2 regions of the Methylocystis sp. sgz306128 genome follow, and region 1 is predicted to be linked to the other one. Evidence: riboswitches for the same ligand, from Rfam matches in the RefSeq annotation. Region 1 holds a riboswitch; the other holds the start of a gene.
What was found. A riboswitch is a leader RNA that binds a small molecule or an ion and turns the genes downstream of it on or off. The one in region 1 is predicted to bind cobalamin.

Region 1 (4,854 bases):
GGCAAGATCGATGTCCCACCCCTGCGCCCGGAAGAATTTCAGATCGGCGATGGTCGCCTTTGAGCCGGGCAGGATGACAAGATCGCAAACGGGCAAGGGTTGCCCGCGCGCCACCATCACCAGATCGACGCCCGGTTCAAGCCGCAACGGGTCGAAATCATCGAAATTGGCAATATGGGCAAGGACAGGCACAGCGATTTTGAGCGCGCCGCCGGAACTGCCGCGGCGCTTGTCCAGCACCACCGCATCCTCGGCGGGCAGTCGCGCGGCATCGGTAAAATACGGCACCAGCCCCAGCGCCTGCCAGCCGCTTTTTTCTGAAATCAGGTCCATGCCGGCCGAGAACAATGTGGGATCGCCGCGAAAACGGTTGACGATGAAACCTCTAACCATATCGGCATCCGCCGCATCGATAACCGCTCTGGTGCCGACGATCTGCGCGATCACTCCGCCGCGGTCGATATCGCCGATCAGCACGACAGGCACATCGGTGGCCCGGGCGAAGCCCATATTGGCGATGTCATTGGCCCGCAGATTGACCTCCGCCGCACTGCCCGCACCTTCAACCAGTACAAAATCCGCCTGCGCCTTGAGGCGTTCAAAACTGTCCAGCACGCTGGACATCAGTTTCGGCTTGAGGGCCTGATAATCGCGCGCCTTCGCATTGCCGAAGATTTTCCCCTGCACGATCACCTGAGACCCGACATCGCTCTGCGGTTTCAGCAGCACCGGGTTCATATGGACGCTGAGGGGCGCACCGCAGGCGCGCGCCTGCAAAGCCTGCGCCCGGCCGATCTCTCCGCCATCGGCGGTTACGGCGGCATTGTTCGACATATTCTGCGGCTTGAACGGCAGCACCCTGTGCCCGCGCAGGGTCAGCGCGCGGCAAAAGCCGGCGACCAGCAGGCTCTTGCCGACATCGGAGCCGGTACCCTGAAACATCAAGGCTCTGGCGCTCAAAATTCGATACCCTTCTGGGCCTTCACGCCGCCGGAAAAATGATGCTTGACCAGAGTCATTTCGGTGACGAGATCCGCCGCCTCGATGAGTTCAGGCTTGGCATTGCGGCCGGTGACGACGATATGCAGATCGGGACGCCGCGCCTTGAGCGCCTCCACCACCTCATGCAGCGGCAGATAATCATAGCGCAGTGCGATATTGAGCTCGTCGAGCACGAGCAGGCGGATATCCGGTCTGGCCATCAGGTCTTTGACCTTGTCCCATGCCCGCACGGCGGCGGCGATATCGCGCGCCTTGTCCTGCGTCTCCCAGGTGAAGCCCTCGCCCATCGTGTACCATTCCACGAGATCGGGAAAACGCTCCAGCGCCTTGCGCTCGCCCGTCTCCCACGCCCCCTTGATGAACTGGACGATGCCGACCTTCCATTCATAGCCCAGCGCGCGCAGGATGAGGCCGAAAGCCGCCGTGGACTTGCCTTTGCCCGAGCCGGTATGGACGATGAGCAGCCCCTTCTCGGCAATGGTTTTCGAGGCGACTTCGGCGTCCTGCACGGCCTTTCGCTTGGCCATTTTGGCCTTGTGGCGGTCTTCCTCGCTGGAATCGGATATAGTCATGGCGTCCTCGCAATTTGGCAGGCATTAAAAGCACCTCTTTCCCGCCCCGGCAAGCGCGGCACATTGACAGGCCCTGTCGGCGCGCCTAACAGTTAGGCGCTATGGTCTCTCGCGTTGAGAGTGAAAAGGGAATGTGGCGGGGTTTTGCCCCGCAAGCCACAACTGCCCCCGCAACTGTGATTGGGGAGCCCGGCGCCAAAACCACTGAATGCAGATTCGGGAAGGGGCGCGCGGGCGGCGATCCAAGAGTCAGGAGACCTGCCATGGCACGGTCAAGGTTCGGGCGGGGTGCCCTGAACCCGTCGATGCGGTTTTCCGCATCGGCAACCGCTTTGGTGCACCCCGCGCAAACTGGGGTAAACCGGTGTCCGAGCCGACGCAAATCTATGTCTGCACCACCTGCCGCGCGGCAGACGAGCCGCTTGAACCGAAGGCGGAGCGTGCAGGCGCGCGGCTTTATGCCAGCCTCGCCGCCAGCGATGGCGCGGGGTTCCAGATCATCCCCGTCGAATGCCTGAGCGTCTGCAAGCGTCCCTGCACGGTGAGTTTCGCTGCGCCCGGCAAGTGGACCTATATTTACGGCGACCTGCCCGCCGAGACAGCCGCCGAGACAATTCTGGCCGGCGCCAGACTTTACGCCGCCGCAGCCGATGGCCTTATTCCCTGGAAGCAGCGCCCCGACGCCCTCAAGAAAGGCGTGGTCGCGCGGGTTCCGCCACTGCAAAGGCCTTCACCATGACCCTCTCCCTGATGGAGAGCGCATAGCTCGAACACTCCTTCTCTCTATGGGAGAAGGTTGGGATGAGGGAAACCACAAAAGGATAATCACATGCTCGCCAAAATACCTGTCACCATCATCACCGGGTTTCTTGGCGCCGGAAAAACGACGCTGGTGCGCCATGTGCTGGAACATGCCAATGGCCGCCGTCTGGCGCTTGTGATCAACGAATTCGGCGATGTCGGCGTCGATGGAGACATTTTACGTTCCTGCGGCATAGAATCCTGCCCCGAGGAAAATATCGTCGAACTGGCCAATGGCTGCATCTGCTGCACTGTGGCGGATGACTTCATCCCCGCCATTGAAGGCCTGATGGCGCGCGAGCCAAGGCCGGAACACATCATCATCGAAACTTCGGGCCTCGCCCTGCCCAAGCCCCTCGTCAAGGCCTTCGACTGGCCGAGCATCCGCGCCCGCCTCACAGTCGACGGCGTCATTGCCGTGGTGGACGGCGCCGCCGTGGCGGAGGGGCGTTTTGCCGACGATCCCGAAGCCCTCGCCCGCCAGCGCGCCGAGGATGCCTCGCTCGATCACGACAACCCGCTTGAGGAAGTCTATGAGGATCAGCTGCTCTGCGCCGATCTTGTCATCGTCAACAAGGCGGATCTGATCAATGAAGCCGACCTCGCCAGCATTTTTGCCGATATCCAGCGTGAAGTGCCGCGCGCTGTCAAAATCATCGCCACGCACGAGGGCCGGATCGACCCGAATGTGCTGCTCGGCCTCTCTGCCGCCGCCGAGGATGACCTCGCCAACCGGCCCTCGCATCATGATGCCGAGGAAGGCCACGATCACGACGATTTCGACACGTTCATCGTCGAGCTTGGGCCTGTCGATGAGCCGGACGCACTGATCGCCAAGCTCGCCGATGTCGCCGCCCGGCACGACGTGCTGCGCATGAAAGGCTTCATGGATGTTGCCGGCAAGCCGATGCGCCTTCTGGTGCAGGGCGTCGGCACACGCTTTCGCCAGAGCTTCGACCGGCCATGGAGCGCGGGCGAACAACGCCTGAGCCGTCTTGTGGTGATCGGCGAGAAAGGTCTGAACAAGGACGCCATCACGGCGGCGTTGGCGTAAACCATGCATCTGCTGCGCACCGAGTCCCGCTCCCTGAACGACACGGCCGAGGCCGTTGATCTGGAGCAGACTCCTGCGCCGCTGGTGTTCCTCTCTTTCACGGATGCCGACCTCTCCAGCCTCGCCAGCGCCTGGGAGGCCGGTTCGGGCCTGCCCGCCCTGCGCCTTGCCAGCCTCGCACAGCTCAAGCACCCCTATTCCGTCGATCTTTATGCCGAAAAGATCATCGCCAAAGCCAGATTCGTGCTGGTGCGCCTGCTGGGCGGCATGGATTACTGGCGTTATGGCGTCGAAGAGCTGGCAGCTCTGGCGCGGGCGAACGGCATCAGCCTCGCCTTCGTCCCCGGCGATTATCAGGAGGATGCGCGCCTCGACGCGGCTTCGACCCTGCCCAGAGACCAGCTTCGCGCCCTCTGGGCTTATTTTCAGGAAGGCGGGCCGGAGAATATGGCGGCCTGTCTCGATGTCATGGCCGGCGCCGCGGCACGCCCACCCCGGAAATTGGCTGCTTTCGATCTCTATACGCCGGCCTGCTTCAATCATGCGGACGGGCCAAGGGCTCTGCTGGTGTTCTACCGCTCCTTGCTGCTTTCGGGCGATCTTGCCCCGATCCGCGCGCTTGGCTCCAGTCTGCACGCCAAGGGTTTCTCCGTCAGCGCCAGCTTTGTCACCAGCCTGAAGGATCCATCGGCAAGCGAGCCGCTGGCCACGCATATGGCACGCTTCGCGCCGGATGTGATTTTCAACACCACCGCCTTCTCTGCCCGGCAGAATGACGGCTCGACGGTGCTTGATGCCGCCGATGCCCCGGTTCTGCAGGTCATGCTGGCCGGAAGCAGCCGTGAGCAATGGCAGGGCGACGCGCGCGGGCTTTCTGCCGCCGATCAGGCGATGAACGTGGTGCTGCCCGAAGTGGATGGACGCATCATCACCCGCGCCATTTCGTTCAAGGCCGAGACGCCGCGCTCGCAGACGCTGGAATTTTCCCGCCTCATCCACGCGCCGGAGCCTTCGCGCGTTGATTATGTCGCCGAACTTGGCGCAGCCTGGGCGCGCTTGCGCCGCCTGCCCGCGTTTGAGACGCGCATCGGCCTCGTGCTCTCGGATTATCCGGCCAAGGGCGGACGCACAGCCTATGCCGTTGGCCTCGATACGCCGCAATCTGTGGCGCAGATCGCCGCCGCACTGCGCGGCGCGGGCTACGATATCGATGAGATCGACGCTGCAAGCCTCATCGGCGCGCTGACGCTTGAACCGCCGCGTTTGGTCATGTCGCTGGCGCATTATGCGCAGGCGTTCGCAACCCTGCCCGGACTGTTCCGCGAGGCGGTGATCAAGGCATGGGGCCTGCCAGACGAAGACTTCGCTTTCCGCCACATCCGGAGCGGCAAGCTCATCGTGGCCGTCCAACCCGACCGGGGGCAC
Region 2 (4,854 bases), on a different contig from region 1:
CGAAAGCGCCAGACAGGAACAGGCGCATTGCATCGGCCTCTCCATCCTCTCGGGTTCGCATGTGGCGCTGGTGCGCGACGTTCTGGCCCGCTTGAAGGCCGCCAATCTTTCAACCCGGCTCGTGGTGGGCGGCATAATCCCCGCAGAGGATGCAGACCTGCTCAGGGCTGAAGGGGTCGATGGCGTCTATACGCCGAAAGATTTCGAAATGAACCGGATCATGATGGATATAATCCGGATCATCGACCAGAACCCATGAGAAAACCGCAGTTCAGGCAATCCTGCCGTCAAGCTCGTCATAACGCTTGAGGCGATAAATCATCATGGAGACCGCCCAGCTCAGAATGAATACGCCGATGATCATATAGCCCAGCGTATTGAAATTATCGTTCAGCGCGCCGATCATGTCCCAGAACTGGCCTTTGAGTTCCAGCCGTTCCGCAATCAGGTTCAACGCCTCGATCCCGCCGATCAGCATCGCGACGAGCACCGAAACTGCAGTGATTGTCATGTTGTAATAAAGCTTGCGCACCGGCTTGTTGAAGGCCCAGCCATAGGCGCCGATCATCAGCACGCCGTCGGTTGTATCGAGCAGCGACATGCCGGCCGTGAACAAAGCCGGAAAGACCATTATCGCCCAGATGGACAGGCCATCGGCCGCCTGCGAGGCAGACATGCCGAACAGCGCCACCTCGGTGGCCGTGTCAAAACCAAGCCCGAACAAAAAACCCACCGGAAACATCTGCCAGCTCGACTTCACAAGCCCGAATACAGGCCGGAAAATCCGGGCCAGAAAACCGCGATTGTTCAGCAGGATGTCAAGATCGTCCTCGACGAAGTCCTCGCCGCGTTTAACGGCCTGAAACGTACGGTAAACCGACAGAAATACCACGACATTAACCAAAGCCAGCGCAAACAGAAACAAGGCCGACGCGCTGGTGCTGATCACGGAGCCCACCGACTTCATCGACGAAAATTCACTGGAAATGCGGGATGCGGCAAAGGCCACGGCGATCGACATCAGCACAACAACGGCTGAATGGCCGAGCGAGAAGAAAAAGCCCGCCCCCAGAGGCCGCTTTCCAGCCTGCATCAGCTTGCGCGTGACATTGTCAATGGCAGCGATGTGATCTGCATCGACAGCATGACGCAGGCCAAGCGTATAGGCCAGCAGGGCCGATCCCAGCAAGAGCGGGTGGCCGCGCAACGCCAGGAAGGCCCATATCCAGACAAAAATATTGGCGCCGATAAGCCCGGCATAAACCCAGACAAGATCACGGAACAATCCCGTTCCGCTTTGATCCCGCAAGCGGGCAATGAAACCACCCATGACACCCTCGCATGGCAAGATTACGATCCAGCGCGGGCGTCAGCGCCCTGCTGCCGATGGCAGGTCTCCTGGCTCATGGATCAGCGCCTTGGCGTCCTTCCCGGCTGAAACAGCCAGTGGATCTGTTGCCGCGGCTCCCCATTCACAGTTGCGGGGGCAGCGCAGGTTTCGGAAATTCCTCACCTGCTTCCCTGTTAGGCCCGTTAAGGCACCATCGGGCCGACAATGGGTGAGCAGCACCGGGCTGTCAATTGCAATATTCAGGCAGCGTCACGCACATGCCGCACGCGCGCGGCAGTATCCATGCAAATTATAACAATTCCAGACAGGAAAATAACATTTTGCCGCGGAGATTTCCTGGTTTAAGCCCAAGTGGAATATTTCAATTTGCAGGATGGCATGATTTCTCTCTCTTCCCGCGCCGCCCGGCTCACCGGCTGGCAGCGTTTTGCTCTGGTTGCCGGCCCGGGCCTCGTCGTCATGCTGGCCGACACCGACGCCGGCAGCATCATCACGGCGGCGCAGAGCGGCGCGCAATGGGGCTACAAACTGCTTGGCCTGCAATTCATTCTGATACCGATCCTCTATATTATTCAGGAACTCACGGTGCGTCTCGGCCTTGTCACCGGCAAGGGCCATGCGGATCTCATCCGCCAGCACTTCGGCCCGTTCTGGGCGTGGTTTTCGGTGGGAACACTGGTTTTGTCCTGCATTGGCGCGCTGCTGAGTGAATTATCCGGCCTCTCGGGCGTCGGCACGCTGCTGAATGTGCCGGCACCCATAACGATGACTCTCGTCGTCGGCGCATTGCTGATCATGATCTACACCCACCATTACATGACGGTGGAGCGCATCGCCATCGGCATCGGCGCCTTCGAGCTGGTGTTTCTGTTCGTGGCCTGGCTGGCACAGCCCAATCTTGGAGAAATGGCGCAGGACGCGGTAAGCATTCCCTTTGCCAACGGCAAATATCTCTATCTGGTTTCGGCCAACATCGGCGCCGTGATCATGCCCTGGATGATCTTTTTTCAGCAATCGTCGCTCGTAGAAAAGAAACTGACCGTATCGGATCTGCGTGCCGCGCGCCTCGATACAATCTTTGGCGCAGTGGTCACGCAGCTGATCATGGCGGCCGTGCTGCTCGCCACGGCTGCAACGCTCGGCAAGAATGGCGGCGATCAGGCGCTGGATACGGTCGGCCAGATCAGCGATGCGCTGACGCCCTATCTCGGCCAGTTCGGCGGCAAGATGCTGTTCGGCCTCGGCATGACCGGAGCGGCGATGGTCGCGACCATTGTCGTCACGCTGACAGCCGCCCGCACGCTCGGCGAGGTCATGGGCGTGCGCCATACGCTTGAACATGAACCGCGCGAAGCGCCCTGGTTTTACGGCATCTACACGGCAACGCTCATTGCCGGAGCGCTGATCGTGCTCTCCGGCGTCAATCTGGTGACTTTGAGCGTTGGCGTCCAGGTTATGAATGCTCTGCTGCTGCCTGTTGTGCTGGGCTTTCTGTATCTGCTGGCCCGCCGTCTGCCGGAGCCTTACCGCCTTCGCGGCCCCTATGCCATCATTGCCGGCGGCATCATTGCCGCAACCACCCTTCTCGGAGTCTATTCGGGCCTGGCCGGCCTTCTCTCCTGAACTCCGCACACCCGGACAGGGAAATATCAATTTTTCACGAAATATCCTTTCGCGGATAACAGAGAAAAACGCCGATATTTCCCGCAAAAGCACGCGGCATCTCGCTTTACCAAAGGCCAAACGGGTGCTCTATTGGCCGCAGCGCTCCGACTTTAGACTAATAAAGCGCATTGTGGGGAGAACGCCATGGATTTGAGTAAAGTATCTTCATCCCTCTATAATGAGGATCTGGCCCCGGCCGAAGAGCGGAACTGGGGGCCATTCAGCATTTTCAACGTCTGGACCTCCGACGTTCACAGCCTCTGGGGCTATTATCTGGCCGCAAGCCTTTTCCTGCTCTGCGGCAGCTTCATCAATTTCATCATTGCCATAGGTCTTGGCTCGCTTGTCATCTATTTCCTGATGACTCTGGTCGGCAATGCGGGTGTGCGCACCGGCGTACCTTATCCGGTGCTGGCGCGCGCCTCCTTCGGCATCTGGGGCGCAAATATTCCGGCGCTCGTGCGCGCCGTCGTCGCCTGTTTCTGGTATGGCGCGCAGACCAGCGCGGCATCGGGCGCCATCGTCGCCCTGCTCATCCGCTCGGACGGCTTGCGCAACTTTCATGAAACAACGCATGTTCTCGGCCATTCCGGGCTGGAAGTGATCTGTTTCGTCGTGGTCTGGGCAGCCCAGCTTCTGATCATCCAGCGCGGCATGGAAACCGTGCGCAAGTTTCAGGACTGGGCCGGCCCTGCCGTCTGGTTCATGATGCTGGTGCTGGCCATCGGGCTTGTGGTCAAGGCCGGCGGGTTGTCCTTCTCTCATGCCATCCCCGCTGATGTGCTGATTGAAAAGACCAAGGATGCCGGTGTGCCGGGTGTGCCGGGCTCTTTCGCATCGCTGGCTGCGGTCGCTGCAACCTGGATTACTTATTTCGCGGCGCTCTATCTCAATTTCTGCGACTTTTCGCGCTATGCGCCAGATGAAAAAGCGGTCCGAACCGGCAATATCTGGGGCCTGCCTGTCAATCTGATCCTGTTCTCGCTGGTGGCGGGCGTCACCACGATCGCAGCCTTTCAGGTCTATGGCGAGGTGCTGCTGCACCCTGACCAGATCTCGGCCAAATTCGACAGCTGGTTCCTGGCTCTGCTGGCCGCCATCACCTTTGCCGTTGCTACGCTCGGCATCAATGTCGTAGCGAATTTTGTCTCGCCTGCGTTCGATTTCGCCAATGTTTTTCCAAAATACATCACGTTCAAACGCGGCGGCTATATTGCAGCGCTGATCGCACTCATCCTTTATCCGGCAGCGCCGTGGGAGGGGAATGCAGCCTCGTTCGTCGGCCTGATCGGCGCGACGATGGGGCCGATCTTTGGCGTGATGATGGTTGATTATTACCTTATCGCCAAGGGCCGGGTGAATGTGCCAGCGCTCTATCAGGAAAACGGCGAATACCGCTACAGCGACGGCTGGAACTGGAACGCGATCATAGCGGCCGCCATAGGCGCTCTGTTCTCCAGCATCCTGCCGAATTTCACGCATCTCCTGCCCGATTGGTGGGGGGTATACGGTTGGTTCTTCGGCGTCGGTATCGCCGGGATCATCTATTTTGTCCTGCGCTCAATGGGTGCCGGAAAATAGCTACACGCAATATCACGACATGCGCCGGGCGAAGCTGGCGCATGTCCGCGTGCCGGTTCAATCTGACCGTGCCTTCGATCATCCTCTGATCCAGCGCATGAATCGAGCGCTGGAAAGCGACTTATGGGCGGCAGAAGAATCGGGTTCTGGTACGGGGGCAAGATCGCGGCGCATCCAGCCATTTGCATCAGGACTATTCGGCCGTGTTGCGCACCTCGCATACGCACAGGGTGCGCAAGCAGTTGCAGGGCGTAGTT

Region 2: another riboswitch for cobalamin. It lies ahead of AC0N03_RS15075 (HoxN/HupN/NixA family nickel/cobalt transporter); the one in region 1 lies ahead of AC0N03_RS00505 (DUF1636 family protein).

What each region holds. Positions count from the first base shown of each region.
Region 1 covers NZ_JBVYWO010000001.1:109,706-114,559, reverse strand. Annotated here, with positions in the region: gene AC0N03_RS00515 (cobyric acid synthase) at 1-942, opposite strand, end outside; gene cobO (cob(I)yrinic acid a,c-diamide adenosyltransferase) at 957-1,574, opposite strand; cobalamin riboswitch at 1,660-1,854, shown strand; gene AC0N03_RS00505 (DUF1636 family protein) at 1,939-2,313, shown strand; gene cobW (cobalamin biosynthesis protein CobW) at 2,404-3,429, shown strand; gene cobN (cobaltochelatase subunit CobN) at 3,433-4,854, shown strand, end outside.
Region 2 covers NZ_JBVYWO010000013.1:16,418-21,271, reverse strand. Annotated here, with positions in the region: gene AC0N03_RS15080 (methylmalonyl-CoA mutase family protein) at 1-259, shown strand, start outside; gene AC0N03_RS15075 (HoxN/HupN/NixA family nickel/cobalt transporter) at 272-1,330, opposite strand; cobalamin riboswitch at 1,372-1,561, opposite strand; gene AC0N03_RS15070 (NRAMP family divalent metal transporter) at 1,730-2,974, shown strand; gene AC0N03_RS15065 (NCS1 family nucleobase:cation symporter-1) at 3,161-4,597, shown strand.